DNA from 2 places in the Lysinibacillus sp. C5.1 genome. Region 1 is predicted to be linked to the other one. Evidence: riboswitches for the same ligand, from Rfam matches in the RefSeq annotation. Region 1 holds a riboswitch; the other holds the start of a gene.
What was found. Region 1 has a riboswitch for cyclic di-AMP ahead of I5435_RS01175 (APC family permease). Riboswitches for the same ligand answer to the same signal wherever they lie in the genome.
Positions count from the first base shown of each region.

Region 2: it holds a riboswitch for cyclic di-AMP, as region 1 does, so the genes downstream of both, I5435_RS15060 (TrkH family potassium uptake protein) here and I5435_RS01175 (APC family permease) in region 1, are expected to answer to the same signal.

Region 1 is NZ_CP066226.1:241,722-249,305, forward strand. It holds gene I5435_RS01170 (Nramp family divalent metal transporter) at 1-945, opposite strand, end outside; cyclic di-AMP (ydaO/yuaA leader) riboswitch at 1,265-1,410, shown strand; gene I5435_RS01175 (APC family permease) at 1,585-3,408, shown strand; purine riboswitch at 3,627-3,728, shown strand; gene I5435_RS01180 (xanthine phosphoribosyltransferase) at 3,860-4,444, shown strand; gene I5435_RS01185 (nucleobase:cation symporter-2 family protein) at 4,444-5,742, shown strand; gene I5435_RS01190 (ABC transporter ATP-binding protein) at 5,876-6,709, opposite strand; gene I5435_RS01195 (FecCD family ABC transporter permease) at 6,711-7,584, opposite strand, start outside.
Region 2 is NZ_CP066226.1:3,084,261-3,091,844, forward strand. It holds gene floA (flotillin-like protein FloA) at 1-225, opposite strand, end outside; gene I5435_RS15050 (NfeD family protein) at 251-1,582, opposite strand; gene rpsU (30S ribosomal protein S21) at 1,935-2,108, opposite strand; cyclic di-AMP (ydaO/yuaA leader) riboswitch at 2,364-2,506, shown strand; gene I5435_RS15060 (TrkH family potassium uptake protein) at 2,635-3,972, shown strand; gene I5435_RS15065 (potassium channel family protein) at 3,998-4,654, shown strand; gene I5435_RS15070 (manganese catalase family protein) at 4,837-5,406, opposite strand; gene I5435_RS15075 (spore coat protein CotJB) at 5,445-5,696, opposite strand; gene I5435_RS15080 (spore coat associated protein CotJA) at 5,701-5,928, opposite strand; gene deoC (deoxyribose-phosphate aldolase) at 6,122-6,793, opposite strand; gene mtaB (tRNA (N(6)-L-threonylcarbamoyladenosine(37)-C(2))-methylthiotransferase MtaB) at 7,021-7,584, opposite strand, start outside.

The DNA.
Region 1 (7,584 bases):
GACTGAAGAACTTGCAAGTCCTGCAATAAGAAGACCAAGGCCGAAAGAAACGGCTGCCATAGGGCCAAGTGCATCTCGTAATCCGTTATAGGCAATGTCTAAATCCTCAACTACTAATCCTTGCGTATGGAACACCGCTGCTGCAATAATCAGCATGCTCATATTAATCGCGCCGGCAATAATCATTGCAATTACAATATCAATAAACTCGAAACGGAAAATACGTCGTTTTTCATTATCATTACGACCAATAACGCGATTTTGTGTTAAAGAAGAATGTAAATAGATTGCATGCGGCATAACAGTAGCTCCTAAAATACCTGTTGCAAGTAATAGGGAATCGACTCCATCGAAATGTGGTGTCAGCATTCCGAGTGTCACTTCACCCCAATTTGGTTGGGCTAAAAATGTCTGGAACGCAAATGCGAGCACTACAATTAGCACCATACCAGAAATACCAGCTTCGAAGGCTCTAAAACCTCTGCGTTGTAGCTCTAAAATGGCGAATGAGCCGACTGCCGTAATTAGTGCCGCTGGTAGCATTGGGATGTTAAATAATAAATATAGACCGAGGGCAGCACCGATAAACTCTGCAAGATCAGTTGCGATAATTACAAGTTCAGCCTGTATCCATAAAAATATTGAAGTTTTTTTAGAAAAGTTCTCTCTTGCTATTTCCGGCAAATTCTTTCCTGTTGCAATGCCAAGTTTTGCTGATAAAGATTGAATTAGTACAGCCATTAAGTTGGAAAAGGCAATAACCCAAAGAAGTAAATAACCGTACTGTGAGCCAGCCGTAATATTTGTGGCAAAGTTGCCGGGATCTATATAGGCAACCGCTGCAATAAATGCCGGACCTAGAAAGGGTAAAATCCGTTGCCAGCCTTTTATGTCGCCATCTAAAACAGCTTCGGCTGCCGACTTATTAATCGGTTTATAGGCCATGTTGTTCCCTCGTTTCAAAAAGTATCGTAAGTGAAATAAAGTTTCCTATAGGAAAATAATGATACTACTATTCTATAGCTAGAACTGAAAAATGTGAAGAAGTTTGCTCAATTTTTTTAGCATTGCCAAAAAACAAAGGGAAATCACTGCTGAAATGAGTTAAATCGCGGATAAAACCATGGAAATCAGCAAAAATAATCCGAAACGTATACCAGTAATGGGCTTCTACATATAAGGAAAAAATTTACGAAAACCGTATAATCTGTTCTTTACTTTTTATTAATACAGGCGTAATATGACATCATTATAAAAGTTTCAAATTTCTAAATCGCTGAAGCAACTAAACGCGGGGGACCCAATTTTGATGGATTGTCTCTACAATTCTTGGGGTGAATCTCTTTACAAGAGTAGGGCTACTCAGGCCCGAATCCGACAGCTAACCTCGTAAGCGTTAAGAGCAGAAAAGTTGGAGCTTGTCAGACGTTACAACGTCTACAAGTCGTATTTAGTGATGACTTGTAGACGTTTTTTGTTGTCATTTGGCACCCAAAGCCCCAGTAGCTAGAAAGAGCGATTATGCAAAGGTGTAATTGATTTAGAAAGGCGAAACACACTCTAAAAATCTAGAAGGTGTTAAAAATGAAATCCTCATTCAAACGTTATGTTATCGGTAAACCATTGAGATCCGATGCATTAGGGGAACAAAAGCTTAGTAAAACAAAGGCATTGGCTATATTATCATCTGATGCATTGTCATCAGTAGCATACGGACCAGAGCAAATTTTACTTGTGCTCATGACAGTAAGTACGGTTGCCTTTTGGTATTCGTTACCGATTGCAGCAGGTGTAGTGGTGCTACTTGTGGCACTCACGTTATCCTATCGACAAGTTATTTTCGCCTATCCACATGGTGGTGGAGCATATGTAGTGTCCCGCGAAAACTTAGGCGTTAATGCAGGTCTTGTAGCGGGTGGGTCATTACTCGTTGATTATATTTTAACGGTTGCAGTAAGTGTTTCTGCGGGGACAGATGCTATTACCTCAGCATTCCCAAGTTTACATGCTTATAATGTACCGATTGCAGTGTTTTTTGTTATTTGCCTAACACTATTAAATTTACGTGGTGTTACAGAATCAGCATCCGTTTTAGCGTATCCCGTATATTTGTTCGTTGTTGTGATGTTAATGCTTATTGGAATAGGTATCTATAACGTCGCAACGGGGCAAGTTCCTGCTGAGTTGCATCCAAAAATCGGGACGCCAGTTGCGGGCATTAGTTTGTTTTTATTATTAAAGGCTTTTGCTTCAGGAAGCTCGGCATTGACGGGCGTAGAAGCGATATCCAATGCTATCCCGAATTTTAAAAGCCCTGCACCAAATAATGCAGCGAAAACGCTATTAGCAATGGGGAGTATATTAGCCGTGCTGTTTATTGGTATTGTGGGCTTAGCCTATTTCTACGGAGTTGTACCGAACGCTCAGGCAACGGTTGTCTCACAAATTGCCGAAGCGAGTGTTGGACGCAATGTATTTTATTATATCGTGCAAGGTACGACAGCTATGATTTTAGTGCTTGCTGCCAATACGGGTTATTCAGCCTTCCCTTTACTCGCAGTCAATTTATCAAGAGACGGCTTTATACCAAGAATTTTTCAAATTCGTGGAGATCGCCTTGGCTATTCTAACGGGATTATGATGCTCGGATTAGCAGCGATTGTCCTTATTGTGTTGTTCGATGGTGCTACAGAGCATTTAATTCCTCTTTATGCAGTAGGTGTCTTTATACCATTTACATTAGCGCAGACTGGAATGATGCGAAAATGGTGGCGTGAAAAGCCAAATGGTTGGGTGATGAAATTCGTTATAAATACAATAGGTGCAGCCATTTCCTTTGTAGTGGCGATGATGTTCTTTGTTACAAAATTACCTCAAGTATGGCCAGTATTTATCTTTTTACCAATGATTATTTGGATGTTCCATCGCATTAAGCAACATTACAATGCAGTCGGAGAGCAACTACGACTAAATGGAGAAGCATTGCCGATAGTAGATGGAAATGTTTTTATTGTACCGGTAGCGGGGATTACGAAAGTGGTAGAAAATTCACTGCATTATGTGCAATCATTGAATGTAGAAAAAATTATAGCCTTTTATGTAGCATTTGATCAGGCTGATGCCAAAGCTTTTGAAGAGAAGTGGAAGGCATGGCAACCCGATATACGTCTCGTTACGTACTATTCGCCATATCGAAGCATTACGCAACCTTTAAAAAAATTTATTGATAAGGTAGAACACCAATATGCGAAAACGGGCTATCAAGTAACTGTGGTCATTCCACAGTTTTTACCGAAGAAAGGTTGGCATCATATGCTACACAATCAATCGAGTCTATTAATTCGTACATCGCTGTTATTTCACAAAAATGTCGTCATTATGACAGTACCTTTCCATTTATCTAAATAATGACTAGCAAGGTCGAAAATAGTCTGATATAATCAGAGCATTGATTGCAAAACACGAACGTTTACCATGAAATAATGTGTAAATACCATTAAATTCCGAAAATTTAAACTTTTTTCAGTGGTAGATATAAGCATCTGCCGAAAGAAGATATGCATCTGCTTATTATGCATATTCATATTGAAATTATAAAAATGGATATTTATAATAAGAAAGTTCAACCAGCTTAATACTGTTTCACTCATATAATAGCGAGAATATGGCTCGTAAGTTTCTACCGATTTACCGTAAATGAATCGACTATGGGTAGCATTGCTTTAGAAAAACTCATACTAGCGATGATGTTTTCTATTAGTTTCGACGTTTTTGCGCTGAATGCCTTGCTCCACTCGTAGATGAATGGAATCAAAGTATTCAGCGTTTTTATTATTTTATGAAAGAAGGAAAAGCAGCAATGAAGTTATTACATGACAAAATTATGCAGGAAGGTAAAGTTTTATCTTCGTCTGTATTAAAAGTTGATTCTTTTTTAAATCATCAAATCGATCCACAGCTTATGAAAGAAATTGGGCACGAGTTTGCAAATCGCTTCTCTGATGAAATTATTACAAAAGTGCTAACAATTGAATCTTCAGGAATTGCACCTTCTGTAATGTTAGGTCTTGAAATCGGTGCACCGGTAGTATTTGCCCGTAAACGTAAATCTTTAACATTATCAGACAATCTCTATTCGTCAAAAGTACATTCTTTCACAAAAAACGAAACGAATGATATTTCAGTATCTTGTAATTTTTTAAGTGAAGATGACAATGTTTTAATTGTTGACGATTTCTTAGCAAATGGTGAAGCGGTAAAAGGCTTACTAGATATTGCAGCGCAAGCAGGGGCTCATGTTGTCGGTGTCGGCATCGTGATTGAAAAAGGCTTCCAAGACGGTGGTAAATTATTACGTGAGCAAGGTGTTCGCGTTGAATCATTAGCAATTGTGGATTCTTTAGAAGACGGCAAAGTAACATTTGCAACGGAGGATCGCGCGTAATGAATGCCTTTAAGTCAACGACGCTAGCTATTCAACATTTACTTGCGATGTATGCAGGTGCGATTTTAGTTCCGCTTATTATTGGTGGCGCTTTAGGTTTTGATTCAAAGCAAATGACTTATTTAGTAGCGATTGACATTATGATGTGTGGGATCGCAACATTACTTCAAGTGTATTCAGGTAAATTTATCGGTATTGGTTTACCAGTAGTTCTAGGATGTACCTTTACAGCAGTAAGTCCAATTATTGCAATTGGGACAAACCCTGAACAAGGTATTACAGACATTTATGGCTCCATTATTGCATCAGGTTTAATCGTTATGGTCATTGCAGGCTTTTTCGGTAAGCTTGTAAAATTCTTCCCGCCAGTTGTAACAGGTTCTGTTGTGTCCATTATTGGTATCTCTTTATTACCAGTTGCACTTAACAATATGGCGGGTGGACAAGGTGCAGAAGACTTTGCATCGGGTTCTAATGTTGCTTTAGCATTTATTACATTAGTAATTATTTTAGTCGTTTACCGTTTTACTACAGGCTTTGTGCGTGCGATTTCAATTTTAATTGGCTTAGTTGTTGGTACAGTGCTCGGCGCATTTATGGGCAAAGTGGATTTCAGTCCTGTGTCAGATGCAGGCGTATTCCATATGGTTCAGCCGTTCTATTTCGGAATGCCAACATTTGATGCCACAGCGATTTTAACAATGACGCTTGTAGCAATGGTTTCATTAGTAGAATCTTCCGGTGTCTATTTTGCACTGAGCGATATTTGCAATAAAAAACTAGATTCAAAAGATTTAGCACGTGGGTATCGTTCAGAAGGTCTTGCTTCTGTTATTGGTGGTATTTTCAATGCCTTCCCATATACTACATTCTCACAAAACGTAGGGCTTACGCGTATGTCTGGCGTGAAAAATCGCAAAGTCATCTACATCACAGGTGGTTTACTAGTAGCACTTGGTTTCCTACCAAAAATTGCAGCACTCACAACAATTATTCCAACACCAGTACTTGGTGCGGCAATGTTGGCGATGTTCGGTATGGTAATTACACAAGGTATGGGCATGCTAGTACCTGTTATGAATGAGTCAGCAGAAAACGCCATGATTGCTGCGATTGCAGTTGGCCTTGGTGTAGGTGTATCGGTTGTTCCAGATATTTTCAAGGAACTGCCATCATACGTATCGGTTCTTACGTCAAATGGTATCGTCTGTGGTTCGGTTACAGCGATTATCTTAAACATTTTATTTAACATGATTGGGCCAAAGCGTAAAAATGACCCAATGCATGGGGAAATTTAAATCAAACAATGCCACTTCCTGATAAAAGGAGGCATTGTTTGATGAGAAAAGAAACAAGACAAGGGAAATGAAACAAGCGTCAAACTTCTGTTAAATTTACCTTGTCTTGTCAATAAAACGGCTTGCGATTTCGTTAGCATGATTTTGCTTTCAGCGCTATGCTGTCAATGTGGTTGTGGTGTCGTCCGATTGGCACGACGGATGGTGAGTTCGAAACGGGGTCTTCGATTACCATACAGTCGAGTGCGAATATATCTTTAATTAATGAATTAGTAATAATGTCAGATGGCGGTCCTTCTGCCACGAGCTTCCCTTCATGTAGGGCAAATATATAATCTGCATAACGTGCTGATAAGTTAATGTCGTGTAACACCATGACAATCGTTGTGCCATATTTACGATTTAAATCTGTCAGTAAATCTAAAATTTCTACTTGGTACGTAATATCTAAGTACGTTGTTGGCTCATCTAAAAATAAAATATCTGTTTGCTGCGCTAATGCCATGGCAATCCATACGCGCTGTCTTTGCCCACCTGATAATTCATCAATATGGCGATCAGCAAATTCTGTAATGTTCATCATTTCCATCGCTTCTGCGACAGCCTCATAATCTTTTTTAGACCAACCTTTTAAAAAGCTATGATGGGGGAAGCGCCCTCTACCAACTAAATCCGCAACTGTTATTCCTTCTGGAACGATAGGGCTTTGTGGTAACAAGCCTAGTATTTTGGCAAGTTGCTTCGGTGGCATTTTTTGAATAGCTTGCCCATCTAACGTTACTTGCCCTGAAGTCGGCGTAATGAGTCGTGCCATCGTTTTTAGTAGCGTAGATTTTCCACAACCGTTGGCTCCGATAATTATGCTTATTTTATTGCTAGGAATCGTTACACTAACGTCTTGTAAAATCGTTTTATTGTCGTAACCAGCAGTAATTTGCTCCGCTCGAAATGTATGTGTTGGCTTCATATTATAAATCTCCTTTTCGATTGATACGAATTAATAAATAAATTAAATACGGTGCACCAATAATCCCCGTAATTACGCCAACAGGATATCTGGTATCGAATGCAAACTGACCGATTAAATCTGCGGCCAATACTAAAATAACGCCAATTAAGCCTGCAGGCACGATATTTGAAAAGCCTACACCAACAATCTTTTTGGCAATAGGACCTGCTAGAAATGCAACAAAGGCAATTGGTCCCGCAGCTGCTGTAGCTAACGCAATCATTAAAACTGAGCTAAGTAATAGCACCAACCTCGTTTTGTTTGGAGCAACACCGAGTGATGTCGCTGCTAGTTCGCCAAGCTCTAATATTTCTAATCGACTAGCCAAACAAAGAACAATGGGTGTGCAAATTAAAACAGCTATGATTAATGGATAGAGGTTTTCCATTTTCGCCCCATTCAAACTGCCACTTAACCAACGCATAGCAGAAGGTAGGTCATGCGTATTACCAATAACCATTAAATAAGAAATAAACGCATTTAACATTGCTTGAATACCGATACCGATTAAAATTAATCGACCAATTGAAAAAGAGCTACCTTTAGATAAAATAAAAATAACGATAGCAGTTAAAAGACCGCCAACTACTGAGGCAATCGAGACAAGTGCATTACTCGCATGCAGGACAATAATACAAAAAACAGCAGCAGCACTTGACCCAGCAGTGATGCCAATTACATTTGGATTGGCTAATGGATTGCGCAACATTGTTTGGAAAATGTAGCCACCAGCACCAAATGCAAAGCCAGCAAATAGTCCGACGATCATTCGGGGTAATCTGATTGTGCCGATTGCAAAGGAAGCGCCTTTGACATTCTCACCTAAAAGTACG
Region 2 (7,584 bases), 1.8 Mb from region 1:
ACTTTCTAACTGATTAATAGTTACTGGTAAGCCAGCTTTATGGGCTTTAATTAACGGATTGACGATACGCGATGGAATGACACGACGTAAGCGCATTCCGATTAATGTGAAAATACTAACGCGGACACCTGCTGCAAGAGCTGAAATCCACAGCGCCACTGGTACAAAAGTAAAGAATACAGCGACTACAATAAATAATAAGACTAGCCCGACAATTGGACCCATTAGAGCTAAATCAAATCCCATGTTGTTATTCCTCCATCTCTTTTTCTGTTTGTCTCACGACAATGCGTGAGCCTTCAACTTTAATTACTTCTACATTTTTGCCTACATCAACGTAGCCACCTTCTGATACTACATCAATACGCTCATTAACAAAACGAATTGTACCTGCAGGACGAAGCGGTGTAATTGTTACCCCCACTTTTCCTAACAACTCTGTGCGATTAACGTTAGACACATAGCCTTCTTCCGTCGTTGTTGCATCCATCAACACTAACTTGTTTAAAACATGCATTTTTTTACCGAAAAATTTCATCAGGACCACCATTCCTATTATGGCTACTACAAGTGCAATAACGATCGCTATAATCATTTGTGTTATATTCGCACCTGCTAGCAGCAAGCTAAGTATTATAAGCACACCACCTAAAATACCAACAATGCCTCCGGGGACAAAAAATTCTGCGATAACGAGGGCTAGCCCTGCGATGAAAAGTAACAATGTTTCATATCCTGCAAAGCCTGCCACCATATGACCGAAGAAAAATAATCCGAGAGCTGACAACCCCATTATACCCGGAACGCCAAATCCAGGCGAATAGAGCTCCATAACAAGCCCTAAACTAGCAACGGACAACAAAATAGGTATAATTAGCGGGTTCGTAATAAAACGAGCAATTTTTTCAGCGAATGTTGGCTCAATCGGTACAATATCACTACCTTTTAGCCCCGTTACCGCCAAAAGCTCTTGAAAGTTAGCAACCGTTCCTTCAGAATAGCCGACCTTTTTTGCTTCTGCAGCAGATAATGTCAATAAATTATCTCCCCCAGCACGATATTCTGGCAAATTAATCTTTGGATCAGCCATTGCTAATGCATATTTCGGGTCACGTTCAGATGTTTCGGCTGCTGCCTGCATTTGTGCTAACCACGCACTATGCGCCTTATTGTCCGCTGCATTCCCCACTGAATCGATGACAGCCGCTGCGCCAATTGTTCCATTTGGTACCATATATATTTCATCTGCATGTAAGGCTAAAAAAGCACCAGCGGAATGCGCATCTTTGTTAATAAAAGCAATTGTACGAATTTCTGTGGCATCCATAAGCATGGCGATGTCACTAGCTGCATTGACGAATCCACCCGGCGTATGTATCTCCAGTACAATCGCTTCTGCATAATTTTCTTCTGCCTCTTTAAAAGCTCGTTCCAAAAATGCGTGAAGTCCACGTTCTACTTCATCATGAATCGGTACGTGGTAAACCTTGCTACTCGCGAAAGCTGTAGTCAATGGAAACGCTACCAAAACTGTCATCCAAATGATGATGATATAGCTTAGTATTCTCCTTTTTTGTCGCATCTTTTTCCCTCCCTTCTAACATGCTTCTCTACTGTATATACGAGAGACTTTGTAATAAGTTTCACAAAATATTGTTTATTTTTATTATACAGTGAAATTTTAATGAAAGGTTGTTTTTTATCTTCGGTTGGATGGATTTAATAGTTGTGTTGATAATGGATATGAAAAAACCGAATGAAATCTTGAGTGACTTCATTCGGCCTTTTTTTCGAATATGTACCGCAAAATGGAGCATCATGCAAAATACCCAGAATTAATCGCTAGTGCAATTAATTCCAGGTATATCATTGTCTGCTCAGTGAATCATACAATTGCGTGTTTTGAACGTAGGGATTTTTAATGGGAAATTAAATTACCACTTACGTTTACGTGCAGCTTCTGATTTCTTTTTACGTTTTACGCTAGGTTTTTCGTAGAACTCGCGCTTTCTAACTTCTTGAATTGTACCACTTTTTGATACAGTACGTTTGAAGCGGCGAAGAGCATCTTCAAGCGATTCGTTTTTGCGAACGACAGTTTTTGACATCTCTCTTTCCCTCCCTCCGAACACACGTCAATACACAATCGAATTAGGCTAATAACTAACTGTTGTGTACTAAAAAATTATACCGTATTGTCTTTTAACGGTCAATAGAAAGTATTCGAAATAGTTCAGAGAATTTTTTACACCCACTTTGTCCGAATTTTATAGCGCTTTAACGTGAACAATAAGGTGAAGAAATTTTATTTTAAATAAGGGCTTTACAAAAAATATTAGTTGGGCGTAAAATAATCCCATTCAATTTCATAACAGCCAAATCTCAAATTTTTTGTGAGTACGGAGGACCCAATATTTTGGGGTTAATTCTGCATATGTAGAAGGGATGAGTTCTCTTTCGCCATCCTACCCGTCAGCTAACTTCGTCGGCTAAAGCGAAGGAGGTCATAAAGACCACCATTCATTAGTTTTTTTGTGATGCCCAATCCAACATTCTAACCATGAGGGTCTTTTTCTTATGCCCAAATATGGATATGAAAGGCTCACATGTTTTGTAAACAGTTAGGAGACATCGATGAAAAAATTGATACATTATTTAAGTCCACCAAAAATTCTTGTACTTGGTTTTGCCATTATTATTTTTATTGGGGCATGTTTGCTCACTTTGCCGATTGCTACAGAGGATGGAAATGGCCTACCTTTTTTAAATGCCTTGTTTACTGCTACTTCCGCCACATGTGTAACAGGTTTAATTGTAGTTGATACAGGAGACACCTTTACAATGTTTGGTGAAATCGTTATTCTGGCTCTTATTCAAATCGGGGGCTTAGGATTTATGACTTTTGCAACATTATTATTTTTGTTGTTAGGGAAAAAAATCTCTTTAAAAGAAAGGCTATTGTTAAAAGAAGCCTTTAATAATATTTCGATGGCTGGTCTTGTGAAATTGGTGAAAAGAATTTTGTTATTTACAGCACTTATTGAACTAATTGGAGGGCTTATCTTATCGATTCGATTTTCATTTGATATGCCGATTGGCAAAGCCATTTACTTTGGTTTTTTCCACTCGATCTCGAACTTTAATAATGCTGGCTTTGACTTAATGGGAGGGTTTCAAGGTTTAACAGCGTATGTAGCTGATCCATTTGTTGTGTTAACCATTTGTGCGCTGATTACAATTGGTGGTTTAGGGTTTATCGTCATGAATGAGTTATATGAATATCGTGAAACAAAGCGTCTTTCGGTCCATTCTAAAATTGTATTATCAGCCACAGTTATTTTAACAGTGGGTTCTACCCTTTTAATATTTTTATTTGAATATAGCAATAGTAAAACAATTGGTGATTTAACGGGAATGGGTAAAATTTTAGGCTCTTTCTATCAGGCTGTTACACCAAGGACTGCTGGATCGAATACTTTACCTATCGGAGATTTGACTCACTCTACATTGTTTTTAACTATTTTATTGATGTTTATCGGAGCAGGGTCTGGTTCTACCGCTGGTGGGATTAAAATAACAACGTTTGCCGTTTTAGCTGCTACGCTTTGGGCGCAAATTAGAGGGAAGGAAGATGTTGTTTTATTTCGTCGTAGAATTGTGATTGAAACCATTTTAAAGGCATTAACCGTGGCAATGTGCGGGATGGTCATTGTGGTGTTTGTCACCATCTTTCTTAGCATTACCGAACAAAAACATAGTTTTATGATGTATTTGTTTGAGGCTACATCTGCCTTTGGTACTGTTGGACTTTCCATGGGGCTAACTCCTGAATTGACGCCTGCTGGTCGTATACTCATTATTTTAACAATGTTTGCTGGTAGACTTGGTCCTCTAACGATTGCTTTTGCTATTACAAAACGACGAAAGCCAGAAGCTTTCCATCATCCAAAAGGAAATATAATGATCGGTTAATTAAATTCAAGAGGAGCTAACGACTATGACCATCAATCAATATGCCATCATCGGCTTAGGTAGATTCGGAGTAAGTGTTGCTAGAAGATTACATGAAGCTGGCCAACAGGTGCTTGGAATCGATATTAACGAGGAGCGGGTTGAAGATGCCGAGCTTTATGTAACACATGCAGTCGTTGCGGATACGACTGAAGAGAAGGCGCTAACCTCCATCGGAATAGGAAATTTCGACTGTGTCATTGTTGCTATAGGTAACGATATGCAATCCAGTATTTTAACTGTTTCATTGCTAAAAGAACTTGGCATAAAAAAAATTATTGCTAAAGCGCTTGGGAAAAGACATGGGCAAGTATTAGATAAAGTAGGCGCAGATTGGATTATTTATCCTGAACGCGATATGGGTGAGCGAGTAGCAAATCAGTTGCTCTCCCCTAATATGTTAAATTATATTGAGTTATCGAAAGACTATAGTATAGAAGAAATAATGATTCCTCCCAAAATGGCTAATAAAAATTTACGCGATTTAGATCTACGTGCTAAATACAATGTCAGTGTTATTGCCATTGTAAGAGGAGTAGATATCATTATCTCTCCATCTCCAGAACAATTAATTGAACAAGAAGATATTTTAGTCATGATTGGTCATCGTAAAGATATTGCGCAATTTTCCAATATTGAATAGGCTAATTAGCAAAATGAGAAAAAGTGTTAGATTGACTACCAATAATCTAACACTTTATTGCTTTACCGTTGATTTTCACTACGGTGTTGTTATCCACAAGCGTTTGCCTTATCAGCTAAGTTTTATCTCATCTACGTTTTGTTACAGAAGCAAACCTGTACGAATATCCCTTATGTCGTATTTTAAAAAATTTTCTTTGTGTTACCATCTTCTTTTAATAGTTCGACCGCTTCTCTAAAGCGTTGGGAATGGATGATTTCTCTTTCTCTTAGGAAAATTAAACTATCATTCAAATCAGGGTCATCGGATAAGTCGATAATCCATTGGTATGTGGCACGTGCCTTTTCTTCTGCAGCAATATCTTCATAAAGGTCAGCAATGGGATCCCCCTTTGCCTGAATGTAGCTTGCGGTAAATGGCACACCGGCTGCATTTTGATAAAACAAAGCTTTATCATGATTCACATAATAATCACCAATTCCCGCTTCTTTTAACTGCTGTGGCGTGGCGTCCTTCGTTAATTTATAAATCATCGTCGCAATCATTTCGAGATGTGAAAACTCTTCCGTCGCTATATCCGTCAGCAAACCAACTACTTTATCAGGTAAAGTGTAACGCTGATTCATATACCGAAGTGCTGCAGCCAGCTCCCCATCAGCACCCCCGTACTGCTCTATTAAAAATTTCGCAAGCATCGGGTTACATGTACTAACTTTCACTGGATATTGGAGCTTTTTTTCATAATACCACAAACATCTTTCCCCCTAATCCAAACATTTTTCATAAGATGTTACACTTGCCAAGGCCATGGCGTGTCGACCCAATTAAACGGATAATTCGAATAGCTTCTTCCAAAGTTCATGAGTGGTCCATATTTTTGCTCAAAATCAATTTTTAAGCGCATACTTTTTTCAGCATTTTCATTAAATTGTGTGATCGCTGTATAATCGTGAGGATGTGTATCTAAATAAAGATTTAATTCAACTAAAACAAAATCGATGGCCTGAATTTCCTCGAGAAGCTCATAAAATTCTGGTGGCATTTTTTTACTCACCTTTCATCTCACCTCTCTCAGGATTCGGATATGGGCTAAAAAATTGAGGCCATAAAGTGCCAAATTTCAGCGCTTCCTTGGCAGTTTGAAATTGTGGTAGTCCAGGTGGTTGAAAGCCTATATACAATTGCGGAGGTGTTGAATAACTTTTGACTTCAATCGGTTTACAAGGGTCGAATGGACTGATATAAGGCCGCCAATATTTAAATTGCGTAAACATAAAATCCTCCTTTCAAAACGCATTTACGTCATTCGAGTATATGAGAAGGAAAAATTAATTATTCTATAGACAAGTTAGCGTAATATAGATGGTTGATTGGAAGTACGGTCTTTAGTGGTAATTAAAAAAATAGTGTACCGGAGAAATCCCCCATACACTATTTTCTAAAGACCGCTATTAAATGATGTGAACATTAATAATTAGAATCTGCAATTAAGCCTTTTACAATCGCTACACCAGAGCTTGCCCCAATTCGGGTAGCACCTGCTTCGACCATTTTTTGCATATCTTCTAAACTGCGAACGCCACCAGAAGCTTTTACACCTAGCTCTGGACCAACTGTTTTGCGCATCAAGGCAATGTCCTCTGCTGTTGCTCCACCTGTAGAAAAACCTGTTGACGTTTTGACGAAATCTGCTCCGGCAGCCACTGAAAGTTCACATGCCTTTACTTTCTCTTCTTCGGTTAGTAGGCATGTTTCGATAATCACTTTAACAATCGCACTGCCTTTAGCCGCTTCTACCACTGCAGCAATATCTGATTGCACTAATTCAAAGTTTTGGTCTTTTAATGCCCCAATATTAATAACCATGTCCACTTCTTGTGCACCGTTAGCAATTGCATCTTTTGCCTCAAATACTTTTACAGCGGTTGTATTAGCACCTAACGGAAAACCAATAACGGTACAAACTAAAACATTTGAATTTTGTAATAGCTCGCTGCAATATTTTACCCAAGTTGGATTTACGCAAACTGATGCAAAGCCAAATTCTTTAGCCTCAGCACATAACTTTTCAATTTGCTCTTTCGTTGCCTCCGCCTTTAATAACGTGTGATCAATCATACTTGCATAATTTGTTTTCATTTAACAAGCGCTCCTTCTAACTTAAGTTGTCCGTACCTCTTTGGAATGATAACATGTTTTCACGTTTCCGTCTAATAATCGTTACACGAGAGCCAGTCTAGCCAATAAAAATATGTGCTACAAACACTAATTTTATAAATTATTAAATTTTATCATGCCCATACAAGCTTATTATTATGAAGTAAAAAGGATTGTCCATCTTCAACAGATAGACAATCCTTTATCAATTATTTTACCGTTTCTAGTAAACGTACAAACTGCCCTTTAGAATGTGGATAGCCTGCTTGTGTAATTTTGACTTTTACAAGTTGACCAATAAGGTTTTCAGGTCCTTCAAATACTACTTTTAAATAGTTATCAGTATAACCTGTTAATAAACCTTCTTCATCACTACCATCATGAACAAATTCCTCTGGGATTACTTCTAACACATCATTTTCAAAACGACAAGCATATTCCTTTGCTAGTTGGTCGTTTAAAGCGATTAAACGATGCACGCGCTCATTTTTAATGTCCTCATCCACTTGGTCTTCCATACGTGCTGCCGGCGTGCCTGTACGAGGTGAGAATGGGAAAACATGTAATTCAGAAAACTTATGGTCACGAATAAAGTTGTAGGTTTCCATAAATTCTTCTTCTGTCTCCCCTGGGAAACCAACAATTACATCGGAAGTAACAGCTAAATCTGGTAAAGCTTCATGTAATTTTGTTAAGCGCTCCCCGAAAAATGCCATCGTATATTTTCGACGCATACGTTTTAAAACCGTATCCGAACCAGATTGAATTGGAAT